DNA from 4 places in the Micromonospora sp. NPDC049139 genome. Region 1 is predicted to be linked to each of the others. Evidence: riboswitches for the same ligand, from Rfam matches in the RefSeq annotation. Region 1 holds a riboswitch; each other region holds the start of a gene.
What was found. A riboswitch is a leader RNA that binds a small molecule or an ion and turns the genes downstream of it on or off. The one in region 1 is predicted to bind cyclic di-AMP.
Positions count from the first base shown of each region.

Region 2: it holds a riboswitch for cyclic di-AMP, as region 1 does, so the genes downstream of both, ACZ6Q9_RS14995 (C40 family peptidase) here and ACZ6Q9_RS28985 (coiled-coil domain-containing protein) in region 1, are expected to answer to the same signal.
Region 3: it holds a riboswitch for cyclic di-AMP, as region 1 does, so the genes downstream of both, ACZ6Q9_RS25545 (coiled-coil domain-containing protein) here and ACZ6Q9_RS28985 (coiled-coil domain-containing protein) in region 1, are expected to answer to the same signal.
Region 4: it holds a riboswitch for cyclic di-AMP, as region 1 does, so the genes downstream of both, ACZ6Q9_RS17995 (C39 family peptidase) here and ACZ6Q9_RS28985 (coiled-coil domain-containing protein) in region 1, are expected to answer to the same signal.

Region 1 covers NZ_JBVJHK010000022.1:102,690-105,884, reverse strand. The annotation lists gene ACZ6Q9_RS28995 (HelD family protein) at 1-502, shown strand, start outside; gene ACZ6Q9_RS28990 (cation diffusion facilitator family transporter) at 595-1,512, shown strand; cyclic di-AMP (ydaO/yuaA leader) riboswitch at 1,666-1,797, shown strand; gene ACZ6Q9_RS28985 (coiled-coil domain-containing protein) at 1,811-2,872, shown strand; gene ACZ6Q9_RS28980 (SRPBCC family protein) at 2,979-3,195, opposite strand, start outside.
Region 2 covers NZ_JBVJHK010000007.1:4,954-8,148, forward strand. The annotation lists gene dcd (dCTP deaminase) at 1-240, shown strand, start outside; gene ACZ6Q9_RS14995 (C40 family peptidase) at 312-1,352, opposite strand; cyclic di-AMP (ydaO/yuaA leader) riboswitch at 1,365-1,501, opposite strand; gene ACZ6Q9_RS15000 (N-acetylmuramoyl-L-alanine amidase) at 1,741-3,195, shown strand, end outside.
Region 3 covers NZ_JBVJHK010000017.1:128,240-131,434, forward strand. The annotation lists gene ACZ6Q9_RS25540 (YibE/F family protein) at 1-1,001, shown strand, start outside; cyclic di-AMP (ydaO/yuaA leader) riboswitch at 1,168-1,299, shown strand; gene ACZ6Q9_RS25545 (coiled-coil domain-containing protein) at 1,303-2,322, shown strand; gene ACZ6Q9_RS25550 (carbonic anhydrase) at 2,564-3,195, opposite strand, start outside.
Region 4 covers NZ_JBVJHK010000009.1:208,787-211,981, reverse strand. The annotation lists gene ACZ6Q9_RS18000 (hypothetical protein) at 1-619, shown strand, start outside; cyclic di-AMP (ydaO/yuaA leader) riboswitch at 908-1,049, shown strand; gene ACZ6Q9_RS17995 (C39 family peptidase) at 1,270-2,115, shown strand; gene ACZ6Q9_RS17990 (alpha/beta fold hydrolase) at 2,224-2,967, shown strand; gene ACZ6Q9_RS17985 (CDP-glycerol glycerophosphotransferase family protein) at 2,990-3,195, opposite strand, start outside.

The sequences.
Region 1 (3,195 bases):
CCCGGAGGAGCTGACCCGGGCCCGGGACCAGGCGCTGGGCCGGCGCAAGCGGCACCACTTCACCCTGACCACGAACTACCGCAACTCGGCGGAGATCTTCGCGGTGGCGGCGGCCGAGATCCGCCGGCTGCACCCGGACCTCCCGCTGCCCAGGGCGGTGCGCTCCACCGGCGTCGATCCGGTCGAGCTGGTGGTGCCGCCGGCGGAGCTGGAGACCGCCGTGGTGACGGCGGCCACGGCGCTGCTGGCCGAGGTGGAGGGCACCGTGGGCGTGATCACCCCGGTGCCCCGCCGGGACGAGGTGGCCGGGTGGCTGGGCGGGCTGGGCGCGCCGCGCCTGCAGGTGGTGACCAGCCTGGAGGCCAAGGGCATGGAGTACGACGGCGTGGTCCTGGTCGCCCCGGGTGAGATCCGGGCCGACCCGGGTTCGGGCGTACGGACGCTCTACGTCGCGCTGTCGCGGGCCACCCAGCGGCTGACCACCGTCGACCCGACCGGCTGAGTCGTCCCGGCCGCCGCCGGGCAGTCACTTGCACATATTGCGATGTGAGCATAGATTGAACCGGGTCCGGACGGGTGACGGAAGGTGGGCGCGTGGGTGCAGGTCATGACCACCACCACGGGTCGGTCGCGAATGCCGCGCACCGCCACCGGGGCCGCCTCTGGGCGGCGTTCGCGCTGCTCGGCGCCCTGATGGTGGTGGAGGCGGTGGCCGCCTTCCGCACCGGCTCGCTGGCCCTGCTGAGCGACGCCGGGCACATGTTCACCGACGTGCTCGGCATCGGCATGGCGCTCGCGGCGATCACCGCGACCCGGCGCGCCGGCGCGGACCCGCAGCGCACCTTCGGCCTCTACCGGCTGGAGGTGCTGGCCGCCCTGGCCAACGCCGTGCTGCTCTCCGGCGTCGCGGTCTACGTGGTCGTCGAGGCCGTACGCCGGTTCGGCGACCCGCCGGAGGTGCTCGCCGGCCCGATGCTCGCGGTCGCCGTGCTCGGCCTGCTCGCCAACGTGGCCGCCTTCGCCCTGCTGCGGTCCGGGGCGAAGGAGAGCATCAACATGCAGGGCGCATACCTGGAGGTGCTGGGCGACCTGCTGGGCTCACTCGGCGTGATCGGCGCGGCCCTGCTGATCGCCGTCACCGACTGGTGGTGGGCGGACCCGCTGGTCGCGGTGGCCATCGGGCTGTTCATCCTGCCCCGCACCTGGCGGCTCGGGCGCGCCGCGCTGCGCATCCTGGTGCAGGCCGCGCCGGAGCACCTCGAGGTCGCCAGGGTGCACGACCGGCTGGCCGCCGTGCCCGGCGTGGCCGAGGTGCACGACCTGCACGTCTGGACGCTGACCTCCGGGATGGAGGTGGCCTCGGCGCACCTGACCATGGCGCCGGGCGCGGAGGTCGGCGCGGTGCTCACCGCAGCCCGGACGGCCCTGCACGAGGACTTCCAGATCGAGCACGCGACGTTGCAGATCGAGCCGGGGGCGTCTCCCGGGGCCTGCGGGTCGGTTGAGTGGTAATGAGCACAGCCTTAAATCTGGGAGAGTATTGTTGACTTATGCCGGATTTGACGGTAAGCGGACAGGCACCCTCAGTCACCTGCGCTGCACCAGTCACACCGGCACCGGTAGGCTCGGTTCCGGCCTCCGCCAGGCGGCACCCACCGGTGCCGGCGGTGGCCGCCGCCTAATCGCCCGGCGGGGCGAACCGGGGAACCAAGTTCGTGGGGTGCATCCGCGTCAGCGGTAGGGATCTTCCGTCCCGAACCCGTCAGCTAACCCGGTCGGCGGCTGACGGAAGGACACGTGTATGCCAGTGATGGCACCTGTACGACGACGCGCCGCCCGGTTGGCGGCCCTGATCGCCGTGACGCTCACCCTCGGCGCCGCGGTCGCCCCGGTCACCACCGCCCCCGCGGCGGCCGCCTCCCGGGCCGGCCTGCTCGCCGCAGCCCCCGGCCAGGACCAGGAGGGCGGCACGCCCGCCCTGCGGGCCCAGCTCGAAGCCGCCAGCAAGGGCTACCTGGACGCCAAGCGGGCGCTGGACACGTCGGTCAAACGGCAGCAGCAGCTCGCCACGCAGCTCAAGACGACCGAGAGCGAGCTGACCGAGCGGAGCAGCAAGGTCGGCGAGATCGCCGGGGTGGCCTACCGGACCGGCCGGCTGGGGGTGGTGTCCGCCCTGCTCAACAGCAGCTCGCCGGACGGCTTCATGGACCGGGCCGCCGCTCTCGACGCGGTGGCCGCCAACGAGGACCGGGCGCTCCGCGAGCTCCAGGAGACCCGTGACCAGGCCGCCCGCACCAAGCTGGCCCTGGACGGCGAGATCCGGGAGCAGCGCAAGCAGGTCACGCTGATGGCCAAGCGCAAGGACCAGGCGGAGCGGGCGCTGACGGTGGCCAACCGGTCGCAGTCGAGCGGCGGCGGGCCGGGCGGCAGCTCCACCGCGACGGCGAAGCCGGCGCCGCGCAACTCCGACGGGTCCTGGCCGTCCGAGTCGTGCAGCGTCAACGACCCCACCCCCGCCAACGGTTGCATCACCCCGCGCACCCTGCACGCGCTCAACCAGGCCAAGGCGTCCGGCTTCACCCGCTACGTCTCCTGCTACCGCCCCGGCGGCTCCGGCGAGCACCCCAAGGGCCGGGCCTGCGACTTCGCGGCTCAGAAGAGCGGGTTCGGGGGCGACGCCACCGGCGGCGACAGGACGTACGGCAACAACCTGGCGACGTACTTCGTCAAGAACGCCGACCGGCTCGCCGTGCTCTACGTGATCTGGTACAGGCAGATCTGGCTGCCCAGCAGCGGATGGAAGTCGTACAGCGGCGCCAACGGCGACCCGTCCAGCGACCACACCAACCACGTGCACCTGTCGGTCTACTGACGCCCCGGCCCCGGTGACCCGCTCGCGGGTCGCCGGGGCGACCGCCTTCCCGCCGCCACCTCCCCGGCCGACGGCCGGGCATGCCGCCGTGTCGTCGATGCCCGGCTCAGGCGGGCGGTGACTCCGGCGGGTGCCCGCCCAGGGCGACGCCGAGCCGGGCCGCCAGCCCCAGGTGGGCGGCGCGCGCCTGGCTGAAGGCGTAGCCGAAGAGCGGGACCGGCGCGGTGAGGGTGATCTCGACGTCGATCCGGACCACGCCGTCCGGCTCGGCCCGCAGTCGGGTCCGGTTGCGCACCGTGGTGGCCGGCCACTGCCGCGCCACG
Region 2 (3,195 bases), on a different contig from region 1:
ACCGCGGGCTTCATCGACCCGGGCTTCTCCGGCCACGTGACACTGGAGCTGTCCAACGTGGCCAACCTGCCCATCACCCTCTGGCCGGGCATGAAGATCGGTCAGCTCTGCATCTTCCGGCTCTCGTCGCCGGCCGAGCACCCGTACGGCTCGGCCGTCTACGGCTCGCGCTACCAGGGGCAGCGCGGCCCGACCCCGAGCCGCTCCTGGCAGCACTGGCGCACCTGGCCGACCCGCTGACCCGACGGCCGCCTGTTAGGAAGGGGCCCTTCCTCTACCGAATGCGTTAGGAAGGGCCCCTTCCTTACACCTCAGCCGGGGCGGCCGTAACTGTGGATCGGGCCGTCGTCGACCTTCTTCATCTTGACCGGCACCCCGGCTCGGGAGGCGTGCACCACCCAGCCCCCGCCGACGTACATGCCGACGTGGTGCAGGTCGCTGTAGTAGAAGACCAGGTCTCCCGGGCGCAGCTCGCCCCGGGTGACGGTCGCGGTGACCCGGCGCTGCTGCGCGGCGTTGTGCGGGAGCGATACCCCGGCCTTCGCCCAGGCGGCGAGCATCAGGCCCGAGCAGTCGTACGCGTTCGGGCCCTCGGCGCCCCAGACGTAGGGCTTGCCGATCTGGGCGCAGGCGAACTTGACCGCGGTGCCGGCACCGCCACCCGGGTAGCTGGCCGGGCAGGGGGCGGGGCGCAGCGAACCGCCGCCGCCGCTGCCGTAGATCCGCAGCCGCAGCTTCTGCAGCCGGTCGATCTCGGCGTTGATCTGTTTCTTCTTCGCGGCGAGCTGGGCCTCCGTCCGGCCGAGTTGGACGACCATCTCGTCGAGCGGGGCCTTCTTCTCGGCCAGCCGGTCGCGCAGCTCGGCGACCTGCCGCACGTCCTGCTGCTGGTGCTGGGCGAACCGGTCGAGCAGTTCGAGCTGGCCGACCATCTGGTCGGGCGAGCGGCTGCCCAGCAGGGCGTTGACGGCGGAGACGTTCTCGCCCTTGTAGGCGCGGACGGCCAGCGCGCTGACCTCCTCCATCGCCTGCTCGACCTGCCGTTCCAAGGGCTCGATCTGCTTGGCGAGGGCGTCGGCCTGCCTGCGCTTGGCGGCCAGGTCCTGGCGGGTGGCGTTGTGCCGTTCGATGATCGGTTCGAGCTTGTTCCAGTCCTCGTCGATCTGGCGCTCGATCTCGGCGACCGTCGGTTCGGCGTGGGCCGCCGTGGCGCCGCCGGTCAGGACGACGGCGAACGCGGCCAAGGCGGCGAGGGCGGTGGTGCAGCGGTACCAGCGTGGGCGCGGCGCAGCCGTCGTCGGGCCGGCGGGTGCCGACCGTGCCGACGGTGGCCGCGGGGCATGGTGTGCCACCGGGCTCCGTACTCCTTCTTCCCGTACCGCCTACCGGGTTAGCTGACGGGTTCGGGCGGGAAGGGGACGCCCTACCGCAGGTGCTGCGGATTCACCCCGGGGTACCTGGGTCCCCGGCTCGCTCGGGAGCGACTCGGCGGTGTCGGACCGTTACCGCCCCGGATGGACGGACTGTCGCCGGCCGACGAATGACCAGAGTAGAGATGGTCGTTATCGATCCGCAACCCATCGCGCCGTGACACACCGTACTCATGCGGGCCGGTGGAGCGTGTCACTCGGGGCGACGAAATTTTCCTTCTTCGGTAAGTGACGCATGGAAAGGTATTGACCGGAGGTGGCGCCCGGGGCGAAGGTGGCCCCACATTCGCCCGTCCGACCTGGGGGTCTGATGCACCTGTCAGCGACATCGAGGAGCAGACGCGTCCTGCTGGCCGCCGCCGTGGCGGCCGCCCTGGCGGCGACGCCGCTCACCGCCGCCGGAACCGCCGCCGCCGCGCCGACGACCGACCGGCAGCAGCAGTACGCCGCCGCGGCGGCGGAGTACGGCGTGCCGGAGAGCGTCCTGCTCGGAGTCTCCTACCTGCAGTCCCGCTGGGACACCAACGCCGGAACGCCGAGCACCAGCGGCGGCTTCGGACCGATGCACCTCACCGACGCGGAGTACGTCGCCGCCCTGCCCGGGGGTACCCACCACGACGACGGCACCGAGGACCCGCGGGGCGACGACTCCCGCCCGTCCCTGGCCGAGGCGCACGAGCCACCGGACACCCCGCCGCCCGCCGAGGCCTCGCTGCGGACGCTCGACGCCGCCGCCGAGCTGACCGGCGCCAGCGAGGAGGCGCTGCGGACGGACGTCACGGCGAACATCCGGGGCGGCGCGGCGCTGCTGGCCGCGTACCAGAAGCAGATCGGCGCCCCGGTCGGCGCCGACACCGACCCGGCGGCCTGGTACGGCGCGGTGGCCCGCTACTCCGGCGCGGACAGCGCCGACGCCGCGGCGGCCTTCGCCAACGAGGTGTACGCCACCATCGGCGCCGGCGACAGCCGGCTGACCGACGACGGACAGCGGGTCACCCTCGCCGCCCGCGCGGTGCAGCCGGAACGCTCCTGGCTCGACCAGCTGGGCCTGCGCAAGGTCGCCCGGCCCGACGGGCTGGAGTGCCCCGACACGATCTCCTGCGAGTGGATCCCGGCGCCCTACGTGCAGTACGGCCCGGCCGTGGGTGACTACGGCAACCACGACCTCGCCGACCGGCCGGCCCAGCAGAAGATCGAGTACATCGTCATCCACGACACCGAGGGCTACTTCGGGCCCAGCGTCAACCTCGTCAAGGACCCGAGGCGGGTGGGCTGGCACTACACCCTGCGCTCGGTGGACGGCCACATCGCCCAGCACATCAAGACCAAGAACGTCGGCTGGCACGCCGGCAACTGGTACGTGAACGCCAAGTCCATCGGCCTGGAGCACGAGGGCTTCGCGGGGCACGGCACCTGGTACACCGAGGCGATGTACCGCACCTCCGCCAAGCTGGTCCGCCACCTGGCGCTGCGGTACAACATCCCGCTGGACCGGCAGCACATCGTCGGTCACGACAACGTCCCCGGCACCGTCGCCTCGACCGTGCGCGGCATGCACTGGGACCCGGGCCCGTACTGGGACTGGTCGCACTACTTCGACCTGCTCAAGGCGCCGTTCACGTCGACCGCCACGCCGCAGACGGGGCTGGTCACCATCGACCCCGACTTCGCCACCAACCAGCCGCAGTTCACCGGCTGCAACCGGCAGCCGCCGGGCGTGCCGAACCCGCCCCCGCCGGTGGCTCCCTGCCCGCTGCGCGGCTCG
Region 3 (3,195 bases), on a different contig from region 1:
GCGACGAGATCATCCTGGTCCAGCTCACCGATCCCGCCGACCCCTCGGCGAGCGCCTACAACATCGCCGAGCACCAGCGCGGCAAGCCGCTGCTCTGGCTGGTGGTGCTGTTCGCCGCCGCGATCGTCGCGTTCGGGCGGTGGCGGGGGCTCGCGGCGCTGGCCGGCCTAGCGGCCAGCTTCGCCATCCTGCTGACCTTCGTGCTGCCCGGCATCAGCGCCGGCAGCCCACCGCTGCTGGTCGCGGTCGTCGGCGCGGCACTGATCATGTTCGTGGTGCTCTACCTGACGCACGGGGTGACCGCGCAGACCTCGGTCGCCGTGCTCGGCACGCTGGGCAGCCTGGTGCTGACGGGCGTGCTCGGCACGATCGCCACCGCGGCGACCCACCTGACCGGGTTCGGCACCGAGGACGCCACCACGCTGTCGATGTTCCAGGCCGACGTCGACCTGCACGGCCTGCTGCTCGCCGGGATCATCATCGGCTCGCTCGGCGTGCTCGACGACGTCACCGTGACACAGGCCGCGACGGTCACCGAGCTGGCGCACGCCAACCCGGGGCTGTCCCGGATGCAGCTGTACCGCGCGGCCACCCGGGTCGGCCGCGCGCACATCGCCTCGACGGTGAACACCATCGTGCTGGCGTACGCCGGGGCCTCGCTGCCGGTGCTGCTCCTGCTGACCGCCGACTCCCGGGCGGTGAGCCAGATCCTGACCAGCGAGTTCCTGGCCCAGGAGATCGTCCGCAGCGCGGTCGCCACCCTGGGCCTGATCGCCGCCGTGCCGCTGACCACCGGGCTCGCGGCCGTGGTGACCACGGCCGGCCGGCGCGGCGGGGAGTCCGCCGACCGCGGCGCACTCCCGACCCCGCCGGCCCCCCGGCCGGCGGCCGACCGGTCCGAGGCGCTGGAGGCCCTCAGCGGGCCGCGCGCCGGAAGCACCCCCTCCGCCGCCCCCGCCGGGTGGCCCGACCGACACGGGAGCACGGACACCGCATGGTGAAACTCCTCAGCGTGACCGATCAGGACGTCCCGCCTGATAAACGCGTCACTGGTCACCCTCCGCCGTTACGAAATAACGCATTTAGTCGGCTTAGGGACGTAGATCCCCGGGAGGGCTCTCGGGTAACCTCGCTGCCGGTCACCGCCGAAGGCGCGCAGCGGCGCCTGCGGTGCCGCCGCCCAATCGCCGCCAGGCGAGCCGGGGACCCAGGCACGTGGGGTGAATCCGCGACAGCGGTAGGGGCCACTTCCGCCCCGAACCCGTCAGCTAACCCGGTCGGCGGTCGACGGAAGGGAAAACTGTGACGGCACCCCTACGCCGCTGGTTGACACCTGTGGTGGCCGTGATCGCCGCCCTGGCCGTCTTCGCCGGGCCTCTCCCGGCGGCGGCCGCACCCACCCCACCGGCCCAACCCTCCGGCCACGGGGACGACGAGCCCAAGCTGCTCAACGACCTGATCGAGACGCGGAACCGCAGCTACGTCCAGGCCAAGGCGAAGCTCGCGAAGTCGAAGAAGCGCCAACTGGAACTGGCCCTGGAGGTCGACCGGGCGCAGGCCGACCTGGCAGCACTGGCCCCGCAGGTGAGCCAGATCGCCGCCCAGTCCTACCGGACCGGGCGGATCGGCGCGGTGTCGATGCTGCTGGACACCGCCAGCCCCGACTCGTTCGTCAAGCGCGCCGCCGCCCTCGACGAGCTGAACCTGGTCAATGCCAAGAAGCTCGCCGAGGTGAACGCGGTCAAGACCCGCGCCGAGCAGGCCAAGCTGGCGCTCGATGCCGAGGTCCGCGAGCAGCAGAAGCTGACCAACGAGATGGCCCGCGGCAAGCGCGACGCGGAGAAGGCGCTCGCACTGGTCGGCGGCAGAGGGCTGACCGGCGGCAAGGTGGTCGCCACCTCGCCGGTGGCCCGGATGGCACCGGGTCGTACCGCCGACGGCGACTGGAAGCCCCTGTCCTGCACCGAGAACGACCCCACCACCTCCGGCTGCATCACCGCGCGCACCCTGCACATGTACAAGGAGGTCAAGCGGGCCGGCTTCAACCGCTTCGTCGGCTGTTACCGCTCCGGCGGGCCGTACGAGCATCCGAAGGGCCGGGCCTGCGACTGGTCGCTGCAGAGAAGCGGCTTCTCCCCCTGGCACAACGACGACACCTACATGTACGGCAACAACCTGACCGCGTTCCTGGTCCGCAACGCCGACCGGCTCGGCATCTACTACGTGATCTGGAACCGGCAGATCTGGTTCCCGGCGACCGGCTGGAAGTCCTACAGCGGCCCGTCGAACCATACGGACCACGTGCACGTATCCCTGCTCTGACGCAGCCAACGACAGGGCCGCCCCGCGCCTGCGGGGCGGCCCTGTCGGCGTCTCTGGGCCCTGCCGGCATCTGTAAGGCGTCTCTACGACCCGCTCCGGCGTCGCGCGGCCCGGTCCGGACAGCTGTGGGCCCGGTCGGCGCTCTCGGCGCTTCTGGGACCCGTGGGCGGTTGAGGCCCACTCGGCGTCCGTTGGCCCCCGTCGACGGGCGTCGGCGTCCCGGGCCGAGCGAAGGAACGGGTCAGGCGAGGGCGGCACTGACGGCAGGCTGCGCCCCGTCGACCGCGCCCGACCCGTTGGCCACCTCGGCGCTCCCCCGCGCCTCGCCGGCGGACACGGCGGTCACCGCCCGAGCCTCGCCGGCCGCCAGCCGGTACGACATGCCCACGACGGCGCAGCGCCCGGCGGCCACCTCGGCGGCGAGCACGGCCGACCTGTCCAGCATCGCCTCGACGGTCTGCGCGATGTGGATGTCGACGATGCGGTCGATGTCGTCCACGCCCTCGGCGGCGGCGCGGCGCAGGCTGGGCACCACGGCGTCCACCACGGCGCCCAGGTGCCCGGCCGGGGACGTGCCGGTGGCGTCCGCCGTACGGGCCGCCTGGACCGCCCCGCAGGAGTCGTGCCCGAGCACCACCACCAGCGGTGTGCGCAGGACCGTCACGGCGTACTCGACGCTGCCCAGCACCTCGGGGCCGACCGTGTGCCCGGCGGTGCGTACCACGAAGAGGTCGCCGAGGCCGCGGTCAAAGATGATCTCCGCGGCGAGCCGGGAGTCGGAGCAACCGACGATCACCGCGAACGGGTGCTGCCCGTCCGCGACCGCGGCACGGTGCCCGGCGTCCTGGTTGGGGTGGCGGGGGGTGCCGGTGA
Region 4 (3,195 bases), on a different contig from region 1:
CGCCCCGCCCGCGGTCGACCCCGTGGCGGAGGCGGCCGACCTGCGCCGCTACGCCGAGGAGGTGGCCGTCGCGGCGGGCCGGGCCGCCCGCACCGCCCGGCGGTGGCGGGCCGACTGGCTCGCCGCCCAGGAGGAGGCCGACCGGGCCTGGCGGGCGTACGACGAGGCGGAGACCGCCGCCCGCCGCCTCACCGGGGCCGCCGCCCTGCCCGCCCCGCGCACGCCGCGCACGCCCGCCGAGTACGCCGCCCGCGAGCGCTGGCTGCACCATGCGGCGGTGGCGGCCCACTGGCGCGGCGACCTCTCCACCCGCCAACTCCGCGAGGTGTTCGGCCGCCGGGCCGGCTGGGATCCCCGCCGGCACCCGGTCGAGCAGGAGATCGCGCTGGCCCGGGCGGTACGCGACGCGAAGCGGGCCGCCCACCGGGCCGCCGCCGAGCGGGAACGGGCGGCGTGGCGGGACGCCGACCTGGCCGCCGAGGCGGCGCGGGCCCTGGCCGGGGAGGCGTACGCCGCAGCGGTCCGGCTCCGGCCGGGCCGGCTCCCGGCGGCCCGGCCGGTGTCCGCCGGGCGTCGGCCCGCGCTCGCCGCGCGCTGGCGGCCCGCGCGGGTGGGCTGACACCGCCGGGCAATTTCGTGACGCCGGTCATAGCGGCGCCGAACCGGTCATCCGGCGCGGCCCGGCCGATTCCCGCCGACGATTCCGCGCCGATGTCCGCCGCTCGTCCGGTTGTCGACGCAAGGTGCGTCGGGAAACGGTCGTCCCATTGAGTCGCGTCAGTGCCGAACTGACCGCAAAAAAAGTCCGAAGATCAAGGTTTAGGCAGGTGGGAGCGGGTTGGCAGGGCGCGGGCCGGCCAGTAGTGTCGGCCCGTCCGGTGCGGTAACCGATCGCAAGAGGCGACGCCGCGCCGACCCGCCTAATCGTGAACAGGCGAGCCGGGGACCCAGTGCAACATCGGGGTGAATCCGCGGGCCACGGCCCGCGGTAGGGCGTTCTTCCCGCCCGAATCCGTCAGCTAACCCGGTCGGCGGCGTCGGAAGGAGTTCCATCCCCGTGCAGCACCCACCCGCCCCCCGGTCGTTCCGGCGCCTCCACGGCGCCGCGGTGCCCGCGCTCGCCCGTCCGCACGCCGCGAGCTGACCCACCGGTCACCGCCCGTCGCCCGGCATCCCGGGCGCATCCCCTGAGTGGTCCACCACCGCCGGACGCCGTCCGCGCGGTCGGTCCCCCCTGCGCGGACCGGCGGCCGCTCACCCCCCGAGCCCGTGGAGGAAACCGTGAAGCACCACCTCAAGCGTCAGCTCCGTCGCCTCACGTCCGAGCGTCCGTACCAGGTGGCCGCCGCGTCGGCCGCGGCGCTCGTGCTCGCGTCGGGCACCGGCGCGTTGCTGGCCGGCACCGACGAGGCACCCGCCGCCGCACAGGCCCCGGTGGCCGTGAGCGAGCTGCGGGACGGCAGCGTCGCCTCGCGCGGCGACGCCCGCGTCGCGACCGCCCCGTCGACCGGCGCCCCGGCCGCGTCCAGCGCCGCTCCGTCGGCCAGCGCCACCAGCGCCGCCCCGAACCCGGATCTGACCCGCAAGCCGGAGCCGCCGAAGCCGCCGAAGGCGAAGTCCCTGGACTACGACTACCAGGCCCAGACCACCTTCTACAACTGCGGTCCGGCGGCCGTCCGGCACGCCCTCAGCGCCGCCGGAATCGCGCGCAGCCAGGACGCCCTCGGCGCCCAGCTGGGCACCGACGAGATGGGCACCGACTCGGCCGAGGACACCACCCGGGTGCTGAACGCGACGGTGAAGGGTGACCCGTACCGGACCCGGATGATCCCGGGCGGTGCCGCGACCCCGGCGCAGATGGACCAGCTCCAGGCCGACGTGGTCGCCGCCATCACGGACGGGCGGGGTGTCGTGGTGAACGTCGCCGGCAGCGCCACCGACACCGACGGCGGCTGGCACTCGTTCCCCGGCGGCCACTACATCGCCGTCGTGGGCTACCAGGACGAGGGCCGGCAGGTGAAGATCGCCGACTCGGCGAACCCGGCGACCGCGTCGTACTGGATGTCCACCATCGCCCTGGCGAACTGGGCTGCCACCCGCGGCTACTCCGCCTGAGAAAGACACCCGTCGGGCGTCGGCTCCCCACCCCGGGAGCCGGCGCCCGATGTCGTCTCCGGGTCACGGCCCTCGCCGGGGCGTACGGCGGGTGGCACACTGCGGCCTATGGCCGACGAATCGGGTGACCGGGACGGCCGGCGCGTCCTGCTGCTGCTGCACGGCATGGGCGCGACCGGGGACGTGTGGCTGCCCTGGGCGCCGCTGCTGGAGCGCCGGTGGGCGGGGCGGTGGCTGGCGCCGGACCTCGCCGGCCACGGCTGGTCGCCGCCGCTGTCGGCGTACTCGTTCGCCGGGCTGGCCGACCGGATCGCCGCGGGGCTCGCGGCGGGGGACCGGCTCGTCGTGCTGGGGCACTCCCTCGGCGGCGTGGTCGGGCTGGCGCTGGCCGCCCGCCGCGCCGGGCTGCCGGTCGACGCCGTGGTCGGGCTCGGCATCAAGGCCGTCTGGTCCCCGGCCGAGCTGGCGAAGGCCGGGGAGTTGGCCGCCCGACCGGTGACCTGGTTCGCCAGCCGGGACGAGGCGGCCCGCCGGTACCTGCGGGTGGCCGGCCTGACCGGGCTCTTCGCGCCGGACCACCCGGTGGTCGAGGCCGGGCTGCGGCAGGTCGACGGCCGCTGGCGGCTGGCGATGGACCCCGCCGCGTTCGGGGTGGGGGAGCCGGACCTGCGGGCCCTGCTGGCGGCGACGGACGTGCCGGTGCTGCTGGCCCGCGGCGAGCACGACCCCATGGTCACCGACGCCCAGCTCAAGGAGCTGGGCGTGCCGGTCGCCACCCTGCCCGGCCTGGGCCACAACGCCCACGTCGAGGCCCCCGAGGCCGTCCTGGAGCTGGTCGACCCGTACCGCTGACCCGCGAGAGGTGCCGGGCCGGTCAGGTGGTGGGGGAGAGGGTCGCCTCGTCCGGCTCGACCGGCAGGCCGGTCCCGCCGACGGCGCGCGGCGTCGGCGCGTTCCAGCCCGCGTCGAGCAGCCGCCGCGCGGCGTCCAGGAACGCCTCGGCGTACGACTCGGCCGGGAAGTCGCCCAGGTAGCGGCGCCGGGTGGCCCAGCGGGCGGCGGCGAGCGGGTCGGTGTCGA